4 regions of the Exiguobacterium sp. s145 genome follow, and region 3 is predicted to be linked to each of the others. Evidence: riboswitches for the same ligand, from Rfam matches in the RefSeq annotation. Region 3 holds a riboswitch; each other region holds the start of a gene.

The links. Region 3 has a riboswitch for S-adenosylmethionine ahead of KNQ07_RS06110 (alpha/beta hydrolase). Riboswitches for the same ligand answer to the same signal wherever they lie in the genome.
Region 1: linked by a shared signal. The riboswitch ahead of metK (methionine adenosyltransferase) and the one ahead of KNQ07_RS06110 (alpha/beta hydrolase) in region 3 are both predicted to bind S-adenosylmethionine.
Region 2: linked by a shared signal. The riboswitch ahead of msrA (peptide-methionine (S)-S-oxide reductase MsrA) and the one ahead of KNQ07_RS06110 (alpha/beta hydrolase) in region 3 are both predicted to bind S-adenosylmethionine.
Region 4: linked by a shared signal. The riboswitch ahead of KNQ07_RS15430 (2,3-diketo-5-methylthiopentyl-1-phosphate enolase) and the one ahead of KNQ07_RS06110 (alpha/beta hydrolase) in region 3 are both predicted to bind S-adenosylmethionine.

What each region holds. Positions count from the first base shown of each region.
Region 1 covers NZ_JACSMV010000009.1:394-5,609, reverse strand. The annotation lists gene KNQ07_RS08680 (EAL and HDOD domain-containing protein) at 1-747, shown strand, start outside; gene pckA (phosphoenolpyruvate carboxykinase (ATP)) at 804-2,372, opposite strand; SAM riboswitch class I at 2,605-2,731, shown strand; gene metK (methionine adenosyltransferase) at 2,859-4,067, shown strand; gene KNQ07_RS08665 (GNAT family N-acetyltransferase) at 4,213-4,698, shown strand; gene KNQ07_RS08660 (alpha/beta fold hydrolase) at 4,782-5,216, shown strand, end outside.
Region 2 covers NZ_JACSMV010000010.1:9,746-14,961, reverse strand. The annotation lists gene KNQ07_RS09275 (DMT family transporter) at 8-436, shown strand; gene KNQ07_RS09270 (DMT family transporter) at 457-936, shown strand; gene msrA (peptide-methionine (S)-S-oxide reductase MsrA) at 1,027-1,557, opposite strand; SAM riboswitch class I at 1,662-1,765, opposite strand; gene KNQ07_RS09260 (M20 metallopeptidase family protein) at 1,837-3,009, opposite strand; gene KNQ07_RS09255 (putative quinol monooxygenase) at 3,087-3,380, shown strand; gene KNQ07_RS09250 (SH3 domain-containing C40 family peptidase) at 3,435-5,216, opposite strand, start outside.
Region 3 covers NZ_JACSMV010000004.1:64,235-69,450, reverse strand. The annotation lists gene rho (transcription termination factor Rho) at 1-1,318, shown strand, start outside; gene KNQ07_RS06125 (type B 50S ribosomal protein L31) at 1,416-1,661, shown strand; gene KNQ07_RS06120 (DedA family protein) at 1,697-2,347, opposite strand; gene KNQ07_RS06115 (thymidine kinase) at 2,525-3,145, shown strand; gene KNQ07_RS06110 (alpha/beta hydrolase) at 3,209-3,967, opposite strand; SAM riboswitch class I at 4,030-4,133, opposite strand; SAM riboswitch class I at 4,383-4,486, shown strand; gene KNQ07_RS06105 (methionine ABC transporter ATP-binding protein) at 4,573-5,216, shown strand, end outside.
Region 4 covers NZ_JACSMV010000030.1:7,037-12,252, reverse strand. The annotation lists gene mtnA (S-methyl-5-thioribose-1-phosphate isomerase) at 1-696, opposite strand, end outside; gene mtnK (S-methyl-5-thioribose kinase) at 693-1,862, opposite strand; SAM riboswitch class I at 1,941-2,043, opposite strand; SAM riboswitch class I at 2,251-2,352, shown strand; gene KNQ07_RS15430 (2,3-diketo-5-methylthiopentyl-1-phosphate enolase) at 2,433-3,623, shown strand; gene KNQ07_RS15425 (2-hydroxy-3-keto-5-methylthiopentenyl-1-phosphate phosphatase) at 3,620-4,279, shown strand; gene KNQ07_RS15420 (methylthioribulose 1-phosphate dehydratase) at 4,276-4,899, shown strand; gene KNQ07_RS15415 (1,2-dihydroxy-3-keto-5-methylthiopentene dioxygenase) at 4,915-5,216, shown strand, end outside.

The sequences.
Region 1 (5,216 bases), on a different contig from region 3:
ACACACGAGGACCACACGCGAAGCCTTGCGATGGGGTATGACTGGTTCCAAGGATACTTTTACGCCAAACCGATGCTGATGAAAGGAAAGGCCGTTCCTCCGCAAGTGCCTGTCCTGTTGAAAATGTTGAAGTGGCTTGATACGGATGACCATTATGATGACGTCGTGGATGAAATCGAGGGCAATCCTTACATCAGTGTGCAAGTACTGCAATTGATCAACTCTCCGGGCATCGGTCTTCGGAACATGGTCAGTTCCGTCCGTCAAGCAATTTCCTTGCTGGGCTTTTCCCAACTGAAGAGCTGGATTTCGTTGATCGTCTTGCGTGAGATGAAACTAGCGAGTCCGTATCAATGGTCGGACGAATTATTGCGTTCATCCTTGCATTGCGCAAAACTATGCGAACTGTTTGCGACGGAAACGAAGACACTGAAAGCAGAAAGTGCCTACATGATCGGCTTACTGTCACACATCGATGCCTTGCTTTCCGTGGATATCGGTGAAATCATCGATCAGCTTCCGATTGAACCGGCTTTGAAAAATGTCTTGCAAGGGGAAGATCACCCGTTTCGCGATTGCCTGTTGCTTGCGATCAGCGCAGACCGGGGCGAGTTTGAACGGTTTGAGATGCTCAGTAATCGGTTCGGGATTATGAAGCACCGGGCTTATGAGTTACTGAAAGAGAGTCAAGTTTGGCTTGCGCAAAAGGAACTCCATTTAAAAGACAAAACCGATTCAATCGTCTAACAGAAAAAGGTTGAGCATCCGTTACGGAGCTCAACCTTTTTTGTATCAGTATGATGTTAGACACGAGGACCGGCTGATTTGATGGCATCGGTCGCACTTTCGAAACGCGCGAAGTTCTGTGTGAACTTTTGTGCGAGTGCAGTCGCTTGTTGTTCGTAATCGGATGGATTTGCCCAAACTTTTACCGGATTGAGCAGGTCAGTCGGAACACCAGGTACTTCAATCGGCATATGCAGACCGAAAATCGGATGTTCTTCTGTCGGGATGTCTGCAAGCAGACCGTTGACGGCCGCATTGACCATCGTTCGTGTATAGGAGAGTTTCATCCGGCTTCCTGTACCGTAAGCGCCGCCGGTCCAGCCTGTGTTGACGAGATAGACTGTGACACCGTGACGATCAATCAGTTCCCCGAGCATCGTCGCATATTTTTCCGGAATCAACGGCAGGAATGGTGAACCGAAGCACGTCGAGAATGTGGCTTCCGGTTCTGTAACGCCGCGCTCCGTTCCAGCCAGTTTTGATGTGTAGCCGGATAAGAAGTGATACATCGCTTGTTCTTTCGTCAGTTTACTGATTGGAGGCAAGACACCATAGGCATCCGCCGTCAGAAAGACAATCGTTTTCGGGTGACCGGCGCGTGACGGAATGGCGATGTTGTCGATTGCTGTAATCGGGTAAGCGGCACGTGTATTTTCAGTCAATGAAGTATCATCATAATCCGGAATCCGCGCATCATCGAGGACGACATTTTCAAGAACGGTTCCGAAGCGGATCGCATCAAAGATTTGTGGTTCTTTTTCGCGTGACAGATTAACTGTTTTCGCATAGCAGCCACCTTCGATGTTGAAGACACCGTCATGAGACCAACCGTGTTCATCGTCACCGATTAATTGGCGACTGTCATCAGCAGACAGCGTGGTCTTACCAGTTCCTGAGAGTCCGAAGAATAAGGCGACATCGCCGTCGTGTCCGACGTTTGCTGAACAGTGCATCGACAAGACTTCTTGTTGGGGTAAAAGATAGTTCATGACAGAGAAAATTGATTTTTTGATTTCTCCGGCATACTCCGTTCCGCCAATCAAGACGATCCGGTGTTCGAATGACATCGCGATGAAGGTCTCGGAGTTTGTGCCGTCAACCGCCGGATCCGCTTTAAAATGTGGTGCGTAGACGACCGTAAACGGTTCAAAGGCTGCAACCGTAGGATATTCACGTAAAAACAGCTGTTTCGCAAACAAATTATGCCAAGCATATTCGGTTACGACGCGCACTGGAAGGGTGAAATGCGTATCGGCACCAGCAGCAGCTTCTGTGTAGTAGAGTTGATCTGCTTCGTTCATATAACGAAGAACTTTTTGTAACAGTTGCTCGAATTTGTCCGACTCCATCGGTTGATTGACATGACCCCAATCGATATGCATCTCACATGAGTCATCACGGACGATGAACTTGTCTTTCGGTGAACGACCTGTAAATTTCCCCGTTTCTACAGACAAAGCACCATTTTCTGCAAGAACTCCTTCTTTGTTGCGAATTGCATGTTCGACTAGTTCAGCAACAGACAGTTGTTTGAACACATGCTCCTTCTTGAGTAGTTCTTCGATATTCAGGACCGTCATCGGCATCCTGACCCCACCTTTCCCCTACGTTGGTTTTGGCTCTACTATTAGTATGACACATTTATTATATATGACATACTAATGATAGAGCAATCATTTTCATGCGCTGATTTCTATTTATCTGGAAACGCTTTCAGCATTAACAGTTTAACATCTCTCCCGAAATTTTTCGACTAGAAATTAAAACGTTGCTTGACAGAGTGAGCACAAGTTTATATCATGTAATTCGTAACGGATACTCTTATTCTGAGCAGGTGGAGGGAACAAGGCCCGAAGAAACCCGGCAACCGTCTTATATTAATTTCATCATTAATGTAGGAAAAGGTGCTCTCCTGAAGCGAAGTAAACACTTCGAACGATAAGAGGGTAAAGGAAGAACGCACAACCTTTCCCTGACCATTTTTGGACATGGAAAGGTTTTTTTCATTTTACCGTCCCACTCAACTAGGGGAAATGAGTACACCGTCAAATTCTTTTTTGGGAGGGTCAAACATGACAAACCTTAATCGCCGACTGTTTACGTCGGAATCAGTAACAGAAGGTCACCCGGATAAAATCTGTGACCAGATTTCGGATTCAATTTTGGATGCAATTCTTGCAGCCGATCCAAACGCACGTGTTGCGGCAGAAACTTCTGTCACGACAGGACTCGTATTAGTAGCAGGAGAAATCACGACATCAACTTACGTGGATATCCCGAAAGTCGTTCGTGAAACGATTCGCGAAATTGGCTATACACGCGCTAAATACGGTTTCGATGCAGACACTTGTGCTGTATTGACATCAATCGATGAGCAGTCAGCAGACATCGCTCTCGGTGTTGACCAAGCGCTTGAAGCACGCGAAGGAAACATGTCAGATGAAGAAATCGATGCAATCGGAGCAGGAGACCAAGGTCTGATGTTCGGTTATGCAACGAAAGAAACACCTGAACTCATGCCACTTCCGATCTCACTTTCACACAAACTGGCTCGTCGTCTTGCAGAAGTTCGTAAAAACGGACAACTCGATTACCTCCGTCCGGATGGTAAGACGCAAGTCACGGTTGAATACAATGAGAACAATGAACCTGTTCGCGTTGATACAATCGTCATCTCAACACAACATGCAGAAGAAGTGACGCTTGAGCAAATCCAAGCTGATCTGAAAGAACATGTCATCGCACCGGTCATTCCGACTGAGTACATCGATGCCGATACAAAATTCTTCATCAACCCAACTGGTCGTTTCGTCATCGGCGGACCACAAGGTGATGCTGGATTAACAGGCCGTAAAATCATCGTTGATACGTATGGCGGATATGCACGTCACGGCGGTGGAGCTTTCTCTGGTAAAGATCCAACGAAAGTCGACCGTTCAGCTGCTTACGCAGCGCGTTACGTCGCGAAGAACCTCGTAGCTGCAGGTCTTGCAGACAAAGCGGAAGTTCAACTCGCGTACGCAATCGGTGTCGCACATCCGGTATCAATCGCGGTGGATACATTCGGTACAGGAAAACTTCCTGAAGCACAACTGGTTGAACTGGTTGCTGAAAACTTCGATCTTCGTCCGGCTGGAATCATCAACATGCTTGATCTCCGTCGTCCGATCTATCGTCAGACAGCAGCTTATGGTCACTTCGGTCGTACAGACATCGAGTTACCATGGGAGCAGACAGATAAAGCCGCTACTCTTGAAGAGCAGGCAAAACGTTTCGCATAATTCATTGTTCAGAAACATCCTTCTAAAGGGTGTTTCTGAACTTTTTTTGTTTCTCCTGAACTTTGCAGGGATACGACTGAAATTTCTAGAAAAGGGTAAAAGAACATGAGTCTGTATTCTGTAAAAGGAAAAGGGGGATTTCGGTATGGAGATACGCGAAGCGGTTCCGGCTGATGCAGCACGCATTCATGATATTGCGCTCACGTCTTGGATGGACACATATGAGGAAATCTATTCAGAACGCTCGAAAGCCCATTTCGTTCAAGAAGCGTACCCGCAGGAAGAAGTGGTCCGGGCGATTCGGACAGCGGAGGAAGCACGTGGAGAATATTTCAACGTCGGACTGATTGACGGGGAAATCGTCGGCTTCATTCACGCGATTGATGTTGATGGAACGTGGGAAATCGTCCGATTGTATGTCTTGCCGAAATACCAACAAAACGGGATCGGACGCCGGTTGATCCGAGAACTGGAATTGCAGGGAGCCTCTCCGATCGAAGTGTATGTCGAATCCCGGAACTATAAAGCCCGCCACTTTTTAACGTCGTACGGATTCAAGGAAATCAGCGAGACGACAGAGGAAGTCTTCGGACAAGTGGAACCTGTGACGCGTCTGCAACGTATATATTAAAGAAATGGAATCCGACTTAAGGCGGTTTGGCTGGAGTCGGATTTGTTGCATACTAAACAGATATCGAATGAAGAGGTGAGTTTGTGGTAGAACAACCAACCGGAGTGATCGTTCTTGTATATCCACTCCAATTACGTGCTCGGCCGAGTGAGGCGCTGATTCGCGTATTAGAACGCGAATACGAAGTTCTCCTGGTTGACGCACCCCGTCGTGTATCGTTTGAAGAACATCAACAGCTGTTAAAAGAAGCATTACGCGAAGCCGGTAAACGAAAATTACCGATTCACATCATTGCCTGCAGTATGGGGGCACTTGTCGTCAATCGGCTGCTTCAAGAATATGAGTTGCCGATGGCGAGCCTGACATTCATCTCGCCGTTATTTGATTGGCACAACTCGAAGCAACTAGGCGGCGTCAAACAAGTGTTTGCAAGTGCTTTCGACCGGTTCCGTCCGGATGCTCCGCTCGGCACATTGCCGTTCGGACAGAACAATGAGGATGCTGCACGTCTCGGTGAA
Region 2 (5,216 bases), on a different contig from region 3:
GATGAAGATGCAAGGAATCGTTTTTGCTTTATTCAGCGGATTGTTCATCGCATTGCAAGGGATCTTTAATGCCCGGCTCGGTGACGCGGTAGGGCCATGGATCTCCGTGACGATCGTCCATTTCGTCGGTCTGATCGGCTGTTTATTAATTTACGGATTTGTCCGCGACCGAAAAATCGGCGGTTTCCGCACTTTGCCGCTGATTTACGCAAGCGGCGGATTGCTTGGTGTCCTGGTCGTCGTGACGGAACTAACGTCGATTCAATTGCTCGGGATGACATGGGCAATGTCGCTGTTACTTGTCGCCCAGATTTTGTGTGCCTTTGTGATTGATTTGAACGGCTGGTTTGGAGTCATTAAAAAAAGCAGTAATACCGGGCAGTGGGTCGGTGTCGGCTTGATGTTGACCGGCGTCTTGATTTTTTCATTTGCCTGAATGGAATAGGAGGGATTAGAATGGGACTCGGAATGTTTTGTGCCATCGTCGCAGGAATGATGATCAGTTTACAGACCGTTTTAAATGCACGGATGAGTCATGCCTTCGGTGCTTGGGCGACGACGACATTAGTCTTTTTTGTCGGACTGCTCGGGTCGTTGCTCGCATTGATCTTCTTTCGGGGTGGAACGCTTGCGGGGCTGGCCGAAGTCGAACCGCTTTATCTGTTTGGCGGTTTCGTTGGTGTCGGGGTTGTCTTTTGTGTCATGCGGGGAATTCAGTTGCTCGGACCGTCGATTGCGATTTCCGTCGTCCTGATTTCGCAACTCAGTTTTGCGCTCTGTGTCGACGTCTTTGGCTGGTTCGGTTTACCGAAAGTCGAGTTGTCGTTCGGTCAAATCATCGGTCTGGCCGTCATGCTCAGCGGCATCTTTGTCCTGAAACGGTATCAGGTCGCAGAGGATACAGAAGAAGTGGAAGATGTTAAAGTCATTTCCTGAAGAAAAAAAGATATAAAAAAAGAGATCATTTCTTTCACGCCACTTCTACTGGTAAAGTGCGTGAAAGGGTGATCTCTTTTTGAAGCTGAATCAGACAGTGACTTCTTCTTTCCAGGCGACATCGATAAAGGCATCGCGACCGGATGCTTTCCGGTCTTTTTTGTAGTGCGTCGGATTTTTTTTGTGGAAGTCCTGATGGTATTCTTCCGCCGGATAGAAGGCGTGTGCCGGTTCGATCCGGGTGACGATTGGTTGTTTAAAACGGTTTGTCGCCGCTAAGGCGTCACGCGAAGCAATTGCTGCAAGGCGTTGTTCTTCCGTATGATAAAAAATCGCCGGAGCATACTGTGTCCCGCGGTCCTGGAATTGTCCGCCGGCATCGGTCGGATCCGTTTGCGGCCAGTACAGTTCGAGTAACCGTTCGTATGAGAACAGCGCCGGGTCAAATGTAATTTCGACGACTTCGGAATGTCCGGTCGTTCCGGTTTTGACTTGCTCGTATGTCGGATTGTCGACATGTCCTCCTGTATAGCCGGATACGATACTGTGAATCCCCGGCAGTTCCTCAAATGGTGTCACCATGCACCAGAAACATCCTCCTGCAAATGTTGCTTTTTCCATGTCATCTCTCCCTTTCCCTTGGCTTCTTGAGCCTTAATCCTGTCATGTCTGACAGTGAGAAAACGAAAACGACTCCTTTGCTTGGTTGCAAAAGGAGTCGCCGCTTTTTATCAACCAAAGCTTTCGCTTTGCTGGTCGTAGCACCTTGCTGTACGCAGGTTGCTGGGACGTCATCGATCCAGATCTCTCGGTCCACTCTTGATAAGTGTTATATGAAGTTGATGTAAGTTCGTTATCATTGGGATGATAATACCATTCATAAAAGTGGAAAGTCAATCCTTATGTTTGCAGGGCACGAAGAACGGTCGCTCCTAACGTTTTCGCTCCAATCAGTAGAGCCCGCTCATCGATTTCATATTTCGGATGGTGTTGCGGATAAATCGTCCGCCCATCCGTTTTTGCAGAGCCCGTGAAGAAATAACTGCCCGGTACTTTTTCGAGGTAATAGGCAAAGTCATCCGCTGCCATCATCGGTTTCATCTCGCGAACCTGTGCTTCCGGTAAAAAACCGGCGGCTTCCTGGACGAGCTGTGTTTCATCCGGATGATTCCAAAGCGACGGATAACCGGTCGTGAAATCGATCGAATAATCAGCGCCGACTCCGGTGCAGGTCGTCCGGGCGACGAGGTCCACCTGTTGACGTAACTGGTGCCGGAGTTGTTCATTGAACGTCCGGATTTCTCCGACGATCCGGGCTTCACCGGTGACGATGTTCGGAGCCGTTCCGGCGTGGAACGAACCGATCGCAACGATAGCCGGCTCAAACGGATCAACCCGCCGGCTGACGAGATGCTGGAGATTGCAGACAAGCTGGGCACCGGCGACGAGCGCATCCTGTGTCCGGTGCGGGGCCTGGGCATGACCGCCTTGACCATGAACAACGATTTCAAATTCATCGATCGCACATAACGTATGACCGCTGTGATAGCCGATTGATCCGACCGGAAGATCATTTTCGAGGTGGGTGCCGAAGATGGCATCGACACCGTCGAGACAACCGTCCTCAATCATCTGGATGGCACCGCCGGGGAACACTTCTTCACCGTGTTGATGAATGAAGACGACAGTACCTGCCAGTTCATCCTGTATGGCATGAAAAGCAGCGGCCAGTCCGAGAACAATCGCCGTATGACCGTCGTGTCCGCAGGCATGCATGACACCGGGACGAATCGAACGGAACGATAACTCGGTTTCTTCCTGCAACGGTAACGCATCAAAATCGGCCCGGATGGCGATTGTTTTCCCGGGACGTGTTCCTGTCAGCGTCGCGACAATTCCGCTGCCACCGACGTTCGCCCGGTAAGGAATACCGAGGGCGTCATAAAAAGCGGCGATTTTAGCGGGAGTCCGGACTTCCTGAAACGATAATTCCGGATGGCGGTGAAAGTCGCGGCGTAAACGAATCATCTCTGATTCATACTCAGTTAAGTAGGTGAATAAATTTTCTTGCATCGAAATCATCCTTTTCGGTATGTCTTGAGTAAAAACGGGTACAGATAGAGGTAATCAATCAGAGGAGGAATCAACATATGGGTGAAATCATCGTCAATGCCGTTCTTACAGTCAAAGCAGGATTAGCCGATCAAGTCTTTCCGATTTTAAGCACAGTCTACAAAGCAGCACAAAATGAACCGGGTTGCTTGCGTTATACATTACATCAATCGATTGAAAATGAACATCAGTTCATGCTTTATGAAGTGTACCGGGACGAAGAGGCTCTGGAAGCGCATATCGCATCTGATCATTATAAAGCATACCGGGAACAAATCGAGTTATACCTGGAGGATCGTCAAGTGACGAAGTACGTCGAGATGACATTCTAAATCAAGGAAAGAAGGGCGCATGGATCCGAAAGGGGCCATACGCCTTTTTCGTTGTTACATCGATTTAAAGCCGAGGAAATGTTCCTGCCAACGTGGTTCGTAAATCGAATTGATTTGCAGTTGTGAGCCGCCGGCATGAATGAAATATTCATTATCGAGCATGATACCGATGTGTGACGGTCCATCCGTGTACGTATTTTCGAAGAAGACGATATCCGACCGTTTCCCGCTGCTGATTGTCGTCCGTCGATTCGTAAAGAACGCCCCGTACCAGTAGCCGCTGACGTTCGTCCGGCCACCGTATTTCCCGGCTTCATTCGTCGCGTAATGAATCAGTCCGGAACAATCAAACCCACCGTTGGCTGCTGTTTGCGAACCCCATGTATATGGTGTTCCCAAGTGTTTGGCGGCTGCCTGAATCAACTTTTCACCGCGCGATGTATTTTTCTGTGCAATCCGTGTATCCGTCTTGACCGTGACGGCACTGACCGGCAGATAAACAGGGGACCAGCCGGACTGGATGACATAAAAATTACCGACCCGGTACCGGGGATAAACACGTTTTCCCTGTTCCACCAATCCGGCACTTTTCGGACTGACCGGTGTCGCAAAATAAGACGATGTTGCTTTGACCGTATAGATTTTTTGACGGTTAATCGCTTGTTGGGTGTAACGCATATCCGGTTTTGTTGTTCCGATGTACGGATTGATGACATAACCGGTTGTTCCGTTCGGCAAGCGGACTTGCCAAAAGTCATCGTCGATTGCTTTCAGACCAATCAACTTTGTGCCTTTACTCAAATAACCGGCAGGGCGGCTGTAAGCGACATCGGCTGAGAAGAGCGGCGTCTGATCAAAGTGGACATAAAAGACGGTGCCGACTTTCGGGCGCGCGACCGGTTTGTTTAAGCCAAGTCTGCTCGAGTCGACGAAGCCAAATGTCGTTCCAATTTTGACCCGTGTGTAGTAGCCGCTTGTACCGTAAATCGACAGTTGTGCATTTTTCTTCAGAGTGCCGATTTTTCCTGTCAGACTGGCTTTTGGATGAACGACGACTTTATCATCGAGAACGTAACGGATTCCGGTGACATCATACAAATCCGGTTTTTTCGTCACGAGATCGGCTGTCTTGACGTAAGCGTAGACGGAACCAAGCTTAACGCGTGTGTAGGAACCGCTTGTGCCATAAATGTCAATCTGTTCTGCGCGCTTCATTGTACGGATAATCGTTTTTGCCGTCGTGTCTTTAAAAATCGCTGTTGATTTGCTCGCATACCGGAGACCTGTCTTGGCATAGACTTTTGTCGGAGCAAGCGTACTCGTTAAGACGTAGGCGTATTGTTCGCGGAACAGAATCCGGCTGTAGGCACCGCTTGTTCCGTAGACCGTTAACAGCGTGTTCATCTGATGCTGCTTGAGGACGGGACTGGATGCATTAGGTGCGGAACGGATTGCCGTCGGTGTCTGGACGTATAAACGAGCTGTTTTGGCATAGACTTTTAAAGGAGCAAGTGCGCTCGTCAGGACATAGGCATACTGTCCGTTGAATAAAATCCGGCTGTAGGCACCGCTTGTGCCATATACCGTCAGCAAGGTATTTGTCTGGTGTTCTTTTAAGACGGGACTCGATGCGTTAGGTGCTTGGCGGATTGGAGTAGGTGACTGGACATAAAGTCGGGCTGTCTGCGCAAAAAACTCCAGATCGCCTAACTGAGCTGTCAGGACAAATCCATAGACGCCGTTTAAGCGGACGCGTGTATAGGCACCGGATACGCCGTAGATGTCGACGAGTTGATTTTGGGACAATATGCCGAGTGGTGTCCCTGTCGTTGCGGC
Region 3 (5,216 bases):
TCAACTCAGTAACCTGACATTAAAAGATTTATATGAGATCGCTAAAACAAAAAACGTACCGCAGTACCGTGAGGCTCGTAAGCGCGAATTGATGTTCAAGATTCTTAAAGCGCAGGCAGAATCCACCGGTCTTTATTTCCTCGAGGGGGTACTCGAAGTCATCCCCGGAAACCCACAAATGCAAAATGACGGCGGCTTCGGCTTCCTTCGTCCTATCAACTACTCGCAATCCTCTGAAGACATCTATATCGCCGCTTCACAAATCCGCCGCTTTAATCTCCGTAACGGAGACGTCGTGACTGGGAAAGTTCGTCCGCCAAAAGAAAATGAACGGTTCCAAGGCTTATTAAGTGTGGAAGCCGTCAATGGAGAAGCGCCGGATACAGCCCGGAACCGTCTGTTCTTCCCGGCATTGACACCAATCTATCCGGATCGCCTGATGCGTCTTGAGACAGAACCGCGTCATTTGTCGGTCCGGGTGATGGATATGATTGCCCCGGTCGGATTTGGCCAACGCGGTTTGATTGTCGCGCCGCCAAAAGCAGGTAAGACTTCTCTATTAAAAGAAATCGCCAATTCAATCCAGGTGAATCATCCGGATGTTGAATTGATTATTCTGTTGATTGACGAACGGCCGGAAGAAGTGACGGACATCGAACGTTCTGTCCCTGGAGCGGATGTCGTCAGCTCAACGTTTGACGAAACACCGGACAACCACGTTCGGATTTCGGAACTTGTGTTGGAGCGGGCGATGCGTCTCGTCGAGCATAAAAAAGATGTCGTTATTTTAATGGATTCGATTACACGTTTGACGCGTGCTTACAACTTAACGGTTCCGCAAAGCGGACGGACGTTGTCCGGGGGGATTGACCCGGCAGCCTTCCACAAACCAAAACGCTTTTTCGGTGCAGCCCGGAATATCGAACACGGCGGCAGTCTGACGATTCTCGCGACGGCACTCGTCGAAACCGGTTCACGGATGGATGATGTCATCTATGAAGAGTTTAAAGGAACTGGAAACATGGAACTGCATCTGGACCGGAAATTATCCGAGCGCCGGATTTTCCCGGCCATCGATATCCGGAAATCCGGAACACGGAAAGAAGAGTTGCTGTTACCGAAGGAGCAACTGGATGCCTTATGGACGATCCGCCGGACGATGAACGAGTCCAATGAGTTCGTCGACAGCTTCTTACGCAAGATCCGGGATACAAAAAATAACGAAGAATTTTTCGTCGAACTGGAGAAAGAAAAGAAGAAACCCGTCCGGCGTGCGCCTGTGAAGCCACGTGTGACGAAAACCGACACAACGACTTGAAAATAGGTATTGCGGGGCATGAAAAAATCGTTTAGTATAGGAAGGTAACTTACTCTGGCTCAGCAAATGAACCAGGGCGGAAGGAGAGAAAACAACCATGAAACAAGGAATTCACCCAAACTACAACAAAGTTGTATTTATGGACTCAACTACTGAGTACAAATTCTTGACTGGTTCTACACGTTCTTCGAACGAGACAATCACTTGGGAAGATGGAAACGAGTACCCACTCATCCGTGTGGATGTGTCTTCGGACTCGCACCCATTCTACACTGGTCGTCAAAAGTTCAACGCTGCAGACGGTCGTGTCGATCGCTTCAACAAAAAATACGGCCGCAAGTAATTGCGACTTCAGTATTAAAAAACAGCCTGTCTCCTTCACTGGAGCAGGCTGTTTTTGTATAGGCTGAATTTGGCACGGTACGTCAGGTACGTCTTCAGAACGAAGGACAGACCGATTGCACCCGCAGCACCGACCAGGTAAGGGAGTGTATCCGGATTGTTCGCGAAATGTTCGAGCAGTAGACTGAAGGAAAAATGACGCCCTAAAAAATATCCGGCTCCTAAAAAAACACTGATCCAAATGAGAGCACCTGTATACGCATAGGTGGCGAAGATCCGGAACGGCATTTTCGAGACACCGGCAAAAAAGGCGGACAACTGCCGAAGACCCGGTATGTAGTAACCGATGATTAGGACGGTTTTTCCGTAACGTAAAAATCCGGCTTCGGCTTTAAAGATATGTTTTTCAGAAATCCGTAATTTCGGAGCCATTCGATGCAGTAACGGCATTCCGAGCTTCAAACCGAGCACGTAGCTGATCGTCATACCGATGCAACTGCCGGCATAGGCGGCAAGAATCGTTCCGACGAGCGGTAAATCACCGTGATGCATCCAAAATCCTGACATGACGAGTAACGTCTCGTCCGGAACCGGAAGACCGACGATTCCACCGGCCAGAAGAATTGCGAGTCCGAACGCTCCATATTGGTGGAGGACTTCGTGTAATATGTGATGAATCGGAGTCACCTTCCTTCAAAGAAACTTCTCTTTCAGTGTACAGGAAATACATACCAGTTGAAATGAGAAGATGAAGAAAGTGGCGAATTTGGCAAGGGTTTTTGATTTTTAGAAGTCAATCCTTTTTCTCAATTTAGATTCGGGCTATACTCGTTAAAGTGACTAATTTAGAGGACGGTGTTTACGATGATGCATGTGATCAATCAATATGGTTGGATTGAAGTGATTTGCGGAAGTATGTTTTCCGGCAAGTCGGAAGAACTGATCCGTCGTGTCAGACGGGCACAGTATGGAAAGTTACCGGTTCAAGTGTTCAAGCCGGCAATCGATGACCGGTATCATGAGGAACACGTCGTGTCGCACGTCGGCAATTCGGTCATCGCGATTCCGATGGCGACGAGCCGTGATGTCTATGCAGCAGTGGCGGAAGAGACGCAAATCGTCGCAATTGACGAAGTTCAATTTTTTGACGATGAGATTGTCGCCGTCATCGAAGCACTGGCTCAAGATGGCAAACGCGTCATTTGTGCAGGCCTCGATCAAGATTTTCGGGCAGAACCATTCGGCAAGATGCCTGAATTATTGGCACGCGCAGAATTCGTGACGAAATTACAGGCGATTTGTCTGTCGTGCGGCGATCCGGCATCGCGGACCCAACGATTGATTGACGGAAAACCGGCCAACTACAATGATCCGATCATTCTGGTCGGGGCGTCTGAGTCCTATGAACCACGTTGCCGCCATTGCCACCAAGTACCGGGGAAACCACAACCGTTGCAGGAATGGAAAAAGCAACAACATAATTAAGCAATACAAAAAAGCGAACGATTCCCGGCAGTCAGGCCGAAGAATCGTTCGCTTTTTTGGGGTTCAGCCGGTCTGTGTCAAGTGGCTGAACTGTTCGACGAACTGCAGCGTTTCGCGGACAATCGTTTTTTGGTCGTGGTCAAGCGTTGCGACGTGGTAGGAGTCAAGCAGACAGTAACTGCGCTTATCTGCTGCACCAATCGTCCGGTACAAATAATCCGAACAGATCGGTGGGACGACATGATCCTCGGCAGAATATAAAATAAGCGTCGGAATTTGAATCGTCGCGAGGTGTGGTCGCGTCTCCTCAATCAATCGTAACAGTTCCGAAGCGCAGACGGCGGGGACAAGATCATAGATGATTTCAAAAGCCGACTGTTTGATATCAGGGACACTTTCCGGAAGATAGACCGGACAATCGGTGAACGACAAGGCTTCGTAGGCAGGGACGGACAAGGCGGCATTGATGGTGATGATTCCTGCGACCGGGAGTCCTTCAGCGGCAAGTGACAGGGCAAGTGTCGCGCCCATCGATTGGCCGACGATGAAGACGGATTCGCATCGTCCCGCCAATTGTTCAAAGCCGTCCCGGACGCTCTGCTTCCAGTCATCGGCCGTCGCCGCTTCGAATTCTCGCAGATCCGTCCCATGCCCGTGCAGGCGTGGCGCATGGACGGAAAAACCGTGTGCTGCGAACTGTTCTCCTACAGCCCGAACACTTTGCGGCGTTGCATTAAAACCATGACAGAGCAAAATGCCGACGGATCCGCGTCCTAAGGAAAAGGCTTCGGCACCCGGTATAACAGGATAAACCATACTCATCATCTCGTCCTCCATTTCAAAAATAAAAACCCGTTTGGCTTTGGACGCAAACGAGTTTCTCGTGTGTATCATCCAAAGCAATTGCTTTGCTGGTCGGAGCACCTTGCCGATCGGCAGGTTGCCGTGGAGTCCTAGAGCCAGGTCTCTCGTCCACTCTTGATATATCGTATAGGAATTGTCGGATTAATCATTGAGAAGATGATAGCATTGACGGAAAGGGATTGTCAAACTCTCTTTATACGGCGTCGAAGAGCTTTCGGGAATCCGTCCTGTCCCGGGTTGCTGATCGATATGGGTCATATGGTTTATTTTTGAAAATATGGTTGACCTTTAAAAGATCTTTCTGTAGTGTAAAAATTAGTTTTACGACATAAGTTCAACCGGCAACAATACACATATGAATTTCATACCGCAACACTTATCCAGAGAGGTGGAGGGACTGGCCCTACGAAACCTCGGCAACAGACTCATTATGAGCACTGTGCCAATTCCATCAGACAATTGTCTGAGAGATGAGTCGAGTGGATTCTGCCATTGTGCGGATCCAGGTCTCTTCTTGTTTCTTAAGAAGAGACCTTTTTTGTATTTTGAAGGGGGAAAAAGTGGTGATTACATTCAAAAATGTAAAAAAAATCTATGAAACAAATGATCAATCGATTGCTGCGCTGAATGGCGTGGATCTCGAAATCCGAAAAGGCGAAATCTTCGGCGTCATCGGTTTCAGTGGAGCCGGGAAAAGCTCCTTATTACGTTGCGTCAACCTGCTCGAACGGCCGACATCCGGCAGTGTGACGGTCGATGGACAAGATTTGACGACACTGTCGGCGAAGCAGTTACGGGAGGCGAAGCAACACATCGGGATGATTTTTCAGCACTTCAACCTGCTGGATTCGAATACAGTATTTGCGAACGTCGCTAAACCGCTCGTCTTAAAAGGTGTCAAAAAAGATGAGGTCGAGCGGCGGGTCACGGAACTGCTGGAGTTCGTCGACTTGGCGGATAAAGCTGATCACTATCCGGATCAGCTATCAGGCGGACAGAAACAACGGGTCGGGATCGCCCGGGCACTCGCCACCCAGCCATCGGTCCTGTTATGTGACGAAGCGACATCCGCTCTTGATCCGCAAACGACCCAACACATATTGCGTCTGCTGAAACAAATCAATCAGGAATACGGCATTACGATTTTACTGATTACCCATGAGATGGGGGTCATCCGTGAAATCTGTGACCGGGTCGCCGTCATTGA
Region 4 (5,216 bases), on a different contig from region 3:
GATGATGGCGGTGATCTGCTTTTCCTTGATCGTATGGGCGACCATATTGTCGGTAATCAAGGTCACGTCAATTCCGGCCCGTTGCAGTTCCCACGTCGTCAGGCGCGCTCCCTGCAGGAGCGGCCGCGTTTCCGAAGCATAAACCGCGAGCGGAATCCCCTGTTCTTTCGCAAGATAAAACGGAGCGAGCGCCGTTCCGTAAGCTGCTGTCGCAATTGATCCGGCATTACAAATCGTCAGTACCCGATCACCGGACTCGAACAATTCCAGTGCATGAACCCCGATTTGACGGGATGTCTTGGCATCCGTCGTATAAAGTTCCAATGCCTTTTGTTCGAGACGTATCGGCAGTTCTTTTAGCGTCGTAGCTGAAACGATCAGCTGATTCAGCTCATCAAGGACATTTCGTAGATTGACCGCCGTCGGACGGGTCGCAAGTAATTGTGCCGACACCGTCAACAGCCCCTGTTTTGCTTCAGTCAGCGTCCCTGTCGTCCGAAACGCTTCCTGAACGAGGACGAATCCGCCGAACAGACTGATGGCCGGTGCGCCGCGGACCCGTAATTGTTTGATGGCGTCAATCGCCTGCGCCAAGTCATGAATGATTTCATAATGTTCTTCTTCCGGAAGACGGGTCTGATCCAAAATCGTCACCGTCCGGTTTTCATAGATGATGCTCTGAACGAATCGGCTCATCGGCTGAGTTCCTCCGTCAAATCGAAGTTTCGTAAATCAGTGAACGTCTTGCATTCGGTCCGGCGTTTGATCAGTGCCACTCCAAGACGTAACGCATGCCGTTTCCGCTCGAGTCGCTCTGTTTCATCAGTGATGCTCTCAAGGTCGGCGACCGGTGCGAGTCCGATCGTCCGTCGGATCAATTCACAACCGGCAAAGCCAAGTGCGTCCTGTAAAATCGTGCTGAGGACATCGTCAACAAGCCCGTCCGCTGAACGGAACGGTTCGGCGGCTTCCCGTTCCCATAACGCTTTGAACGTCGAAGCAAAGGTCAGCCAAAACGTGTCGATATCCTTGACCCGTGCTTCCCGCAACTCGGCATAGTTCGGATACGCGGCAAAGCAGAGATGCGCGATGAATTGTCCGACATCAAAACCGAACGGTCCGTAAAAGGCGAACTCGGGATCGATGACTTTTGTTTCATCGGCTGAAGCAAAAATACTTCCGGTATGTAAGTCCCCGTGCAATAACGCATCGCCCTTCGTGATGAACAATGCTTCAAGCTTCGCGACTTCCCGTTTCAGCTCCGCGTCGTTCCAAATCCGGGCGACCTCCGCTTCGAGTCCTGCTTCAATCGCATTCGTTTCCGCGTCATAAAACGGATCCGTAAAGATTAATTTTTCCGTGATATCACAGAGATCCGGATTATAGTAGTTACGCGCCACTTGTTTTTTTGCGACCGGTCCAAGTGCAAAATCCGATGTATAAAACAGCGTCCGCGCCAAATACGAACCGATGTGTTCCGCGAGCAACGGATACTCCTCCCCTTCAAGCAGTCCGCCCCGGACGATTGTCAGGTGCGACAAATCTTCCATCACTGTGAATGCTTCTTCTTTGCTCGCATGGTAGACATGCGGGACGAACGGAACGGCGACTTTCGCGAATTCTTTTAGGGCCGATTGTTCAATCCAGGCCCGTTCGAGCGACAGCGGCCAGCTTTCGCCGACGACTTTCGCATATGGTAACGCCTGCTTTAAAATCAGTCGTTTTTCTCCTGCCTGAATCCGGAAAACGAGATTTAAATTCCCGTCGCCGATTTCTTCTGCCGTCACCGGTTCATTGCCGATCAAACCAATTGTCCGGACCCGTTCAATCGCGTCCTGTACTGTAAATGCTTGATACCCCATTCTGTTTTCCTCCTTGGTGATCACACGAAAAAACGCCTCTTTTCGTCAAAGAAAAGAGGCGCGGCAGAATATTCCGTCCTCTTATCTCTCAGACGAATGTCTGTTGGATGTAGCACCGTGCCGGATGGTCGGTTGCTGCGGCGTCTTCGGGCCAATTCCCTCTGCCAACTCACGATAAGAGTCATATGTAGTTGTCGTGTGATTGATGTTGATTTGAATACTACGTGCGTTGCTAGCCGTCTGTCAATTCCATTTTTTAGTGAAGTGGCTTCAAAAACGGAACCGTCTATAGAAGAAGTATTTTCAAAAAAATAAATTTTCAAAATATAGTTTGACAAGTGACGAATCTCATGTAAAAATTGCAATTAGATTTCACAATTTCATCCAATTCTTATCAAGAGCAGACGGAGGGACGAGCCCTACGATGTCGCAGCAACCGACCACTTGGCACGGTGCTAATTCTTGCAGCTATTACGCTGACAGATAAGAGTCCACGCGCAATTTTTCATGGTCTCTTGTCATTGACGAGGGACCATTTTTGTATTCTTCAACAAGGGAGAGACAGTCGATATGACGTATATTACCGCAACCTACCAACTCGGAACGACGGATCAGTTACCAAAACGGGCAGAACAAATCGCGCTCGGTTTGACCGTTGGTTCGTGGACCGATTTAAATCATTTGGAACAACAGCAGCTTGAATCGTTCAAAGGACAAGTTGTTCATACGGAAGAACACGACGGAAAAGGCTACATCACGATCCGTTATCCGGAACACAACGTCTCCCGTGACTTTTCAGCAATCTTAACGACAGTCTTCGGCAAACTGTCGCTCGACGGACAAATCAAATTAACAGATTTACAGCTTCCGGCTTCATTCACCACTGACTTCCCCGGCGCCAAATTCGGCATCGAGGGCGTCCGTCAATTGATTCAAGTCCACGACCGTCCTCTGTTGATGAGCATCTTTAAAGGCGTCATCGGTCGGGACCTCACCTTTTTGCGGGAACAACTCGAAGCGCAGCTCGCGGGCGGCATCGATCTCGTCAAAGATGATGAGATTCTATACGACAATCCGTTGACACCGGCACTTGACCGGGCACGGATCGGACGTGAAGTCCTGAATGCCCATTATGAAAAAACCGGCAAACGGGCGCTTTACGCGATTACGTTGAGTGGTCCCGTCTTCGGCTTAAAGGATCAGGCGAAACGTTTGATCGAAGCCGGTGCGACCGCTTTCCTGCTCAATACGTTTACATATGGACTCGATGTCCTGCGCGAATTGGCGGCTGATCCGGACATTTCCGTTCCGATCTTTAATCATCCGGCCTTAAGCGGAGCCTTAATCGCAAGCCCCGAATACGGCATTGCAGCCCCTGTTTTACTAGGGACTTTACCGCGGCTGGCCGGTGCCGATTTGACGTTGTTCCCGTCGCCTTACGGAAACGTCGCCCTCGCCAAAGACTTGGCGCGCGGAATTGCCGTCGAAGCGACACGGATCGGAGAAACGAAGACGATTCTTCCGGTTCCCTCGGCAGGCATTCATCCCGGTCTCGTCGCTCAGCTCGTTCATGATTTCGGGACTGATTCCGTCATCAATGCCGGTGGCGGCGTTCACGGTCATCCGCAGGGCGCGGCGGCCGGTGTGCTCGCTTTCCGTCAGGCCCTCGACGCAGCACTTGCCGGTGAATCTTTGACGAGTGCCGCAACGCGGCAGGAAGAGCTTCGGGTCGCCCTCGACGCCTGGGGGATTACGAAATGACGATCCGGATTTTATGTGACTTTGACGGGACCGTGACTGAACACGACAATATCATTGCGTTGATGACAGAATTCGCTCCCCCGGAAGCGTTTGAACCGTTGAAAAAAGGTGTCCTCGATCAATCATTGTCCATCCAGTCCGGTGTCGGACAGATGTTCCGGTTGCTCCCCTCGGATCGCAAACAGGACTATATTGATTTTTTGGAACAGCGGGCTGTCATCCGTCCCGGCTTTAAGACCTTACTCGCCTTTGCCAAATCGAACGGGATTGACTTTGCGATCGTCAGCGGCGGAATCGACTTTTTTGTCCAACCGATTCTTCAAGAGTTACTGACAGATGAAGCGATTTACTGCAACGGCAGTGACTTCAGAGGGGAGACGATTCGTATTGAGTGGCCGCACACTTGCGATGCAGCATGCAACAATCAATGCGGGTGTTGTAAAACGTCGATTGCCCGGAAGCTCAAGCAGGATGGCGATATCATCGTCGCGATCGGTGACTCCGTGACGGATTTTGAACTAGCGAAACAAGCGGATCATGTCTATGCCCGCGATTATCTGATTACGCTGTGCGAACAGCACGGTATTCCGTACACGCCGTTTGAAACATTTTACGACATTGTGGATCATCTGCAGACAACGGAGGTGTACGCATGACATTTTTGACACGATACGAAGAACTCCGCGCCATCAAACAAGAGTTCGCAGCGCGGGACTGGTTTCCCGGTACAAGCGGTAACCTCGCTATTCGGACAAACAGCAGTCCGACGGAATTTCTTGTGACGGCAAGCGGGAAAGATAAACGGCAAGACACGCCGGACGATTTTGTCCATGTCGACGCGACCGGTCAATTGATCGGCGACGAGCAAAACGGACGTCCTTCCGCCGAGACGTTGCTGCATGTCGAAGTGTTTAACCGGACGACAGCCGGCTGCTCGCTTCATGTCCATACCGTCGACAACAACGTTATTTCGGAACTGTACGGAGACCGCGGGGAAATCCGGTTCCGCGGTCAGGAAATCATCAAAGCACTCGGCCGTTGGGAAGAAGATGCGGAAGTCATCGTGCCGATCATCACGAATCATGCCGACATCCCGACTCTTGCCGCTGACTTTGCCAAACACATCCGGACCGAAAGCGGCGCCGTTTTGATTCGCAATCACGGGATCACCGTCTGGGCACCGACTGCTTTTGAAGCCAAAAAACAGTTGGAAGCCTTTGAATTTTTGTTCAGCTACACTTTAAAACTGCAAACGTGCCGACAGGCGATTTATTAAAAGGAGGAATTTACAATGGCAACAGTACTTTTCCAAAAAACAAACGAACGGTATACGGATCAAAACGAGGTATCTGCTTTTCTCGTTTCACGTGGTGTCCTGTACGAACAATGGGATGTCTCGAAGCTCCCGGTAGAACTGGTCGATACGTACACGTTGACGGATGCGGACAAACAAACGATCCTTGATACATTCCAACCGGAAATCACCGATGTTTCGGAACGACGCGGTTATCAGACGGCTGATATCATCTCCCTGTCTGACGCAACACCGAACTTGGATGAGTTGCTCGTCAACTTCCAAAAGGAGCATCACCA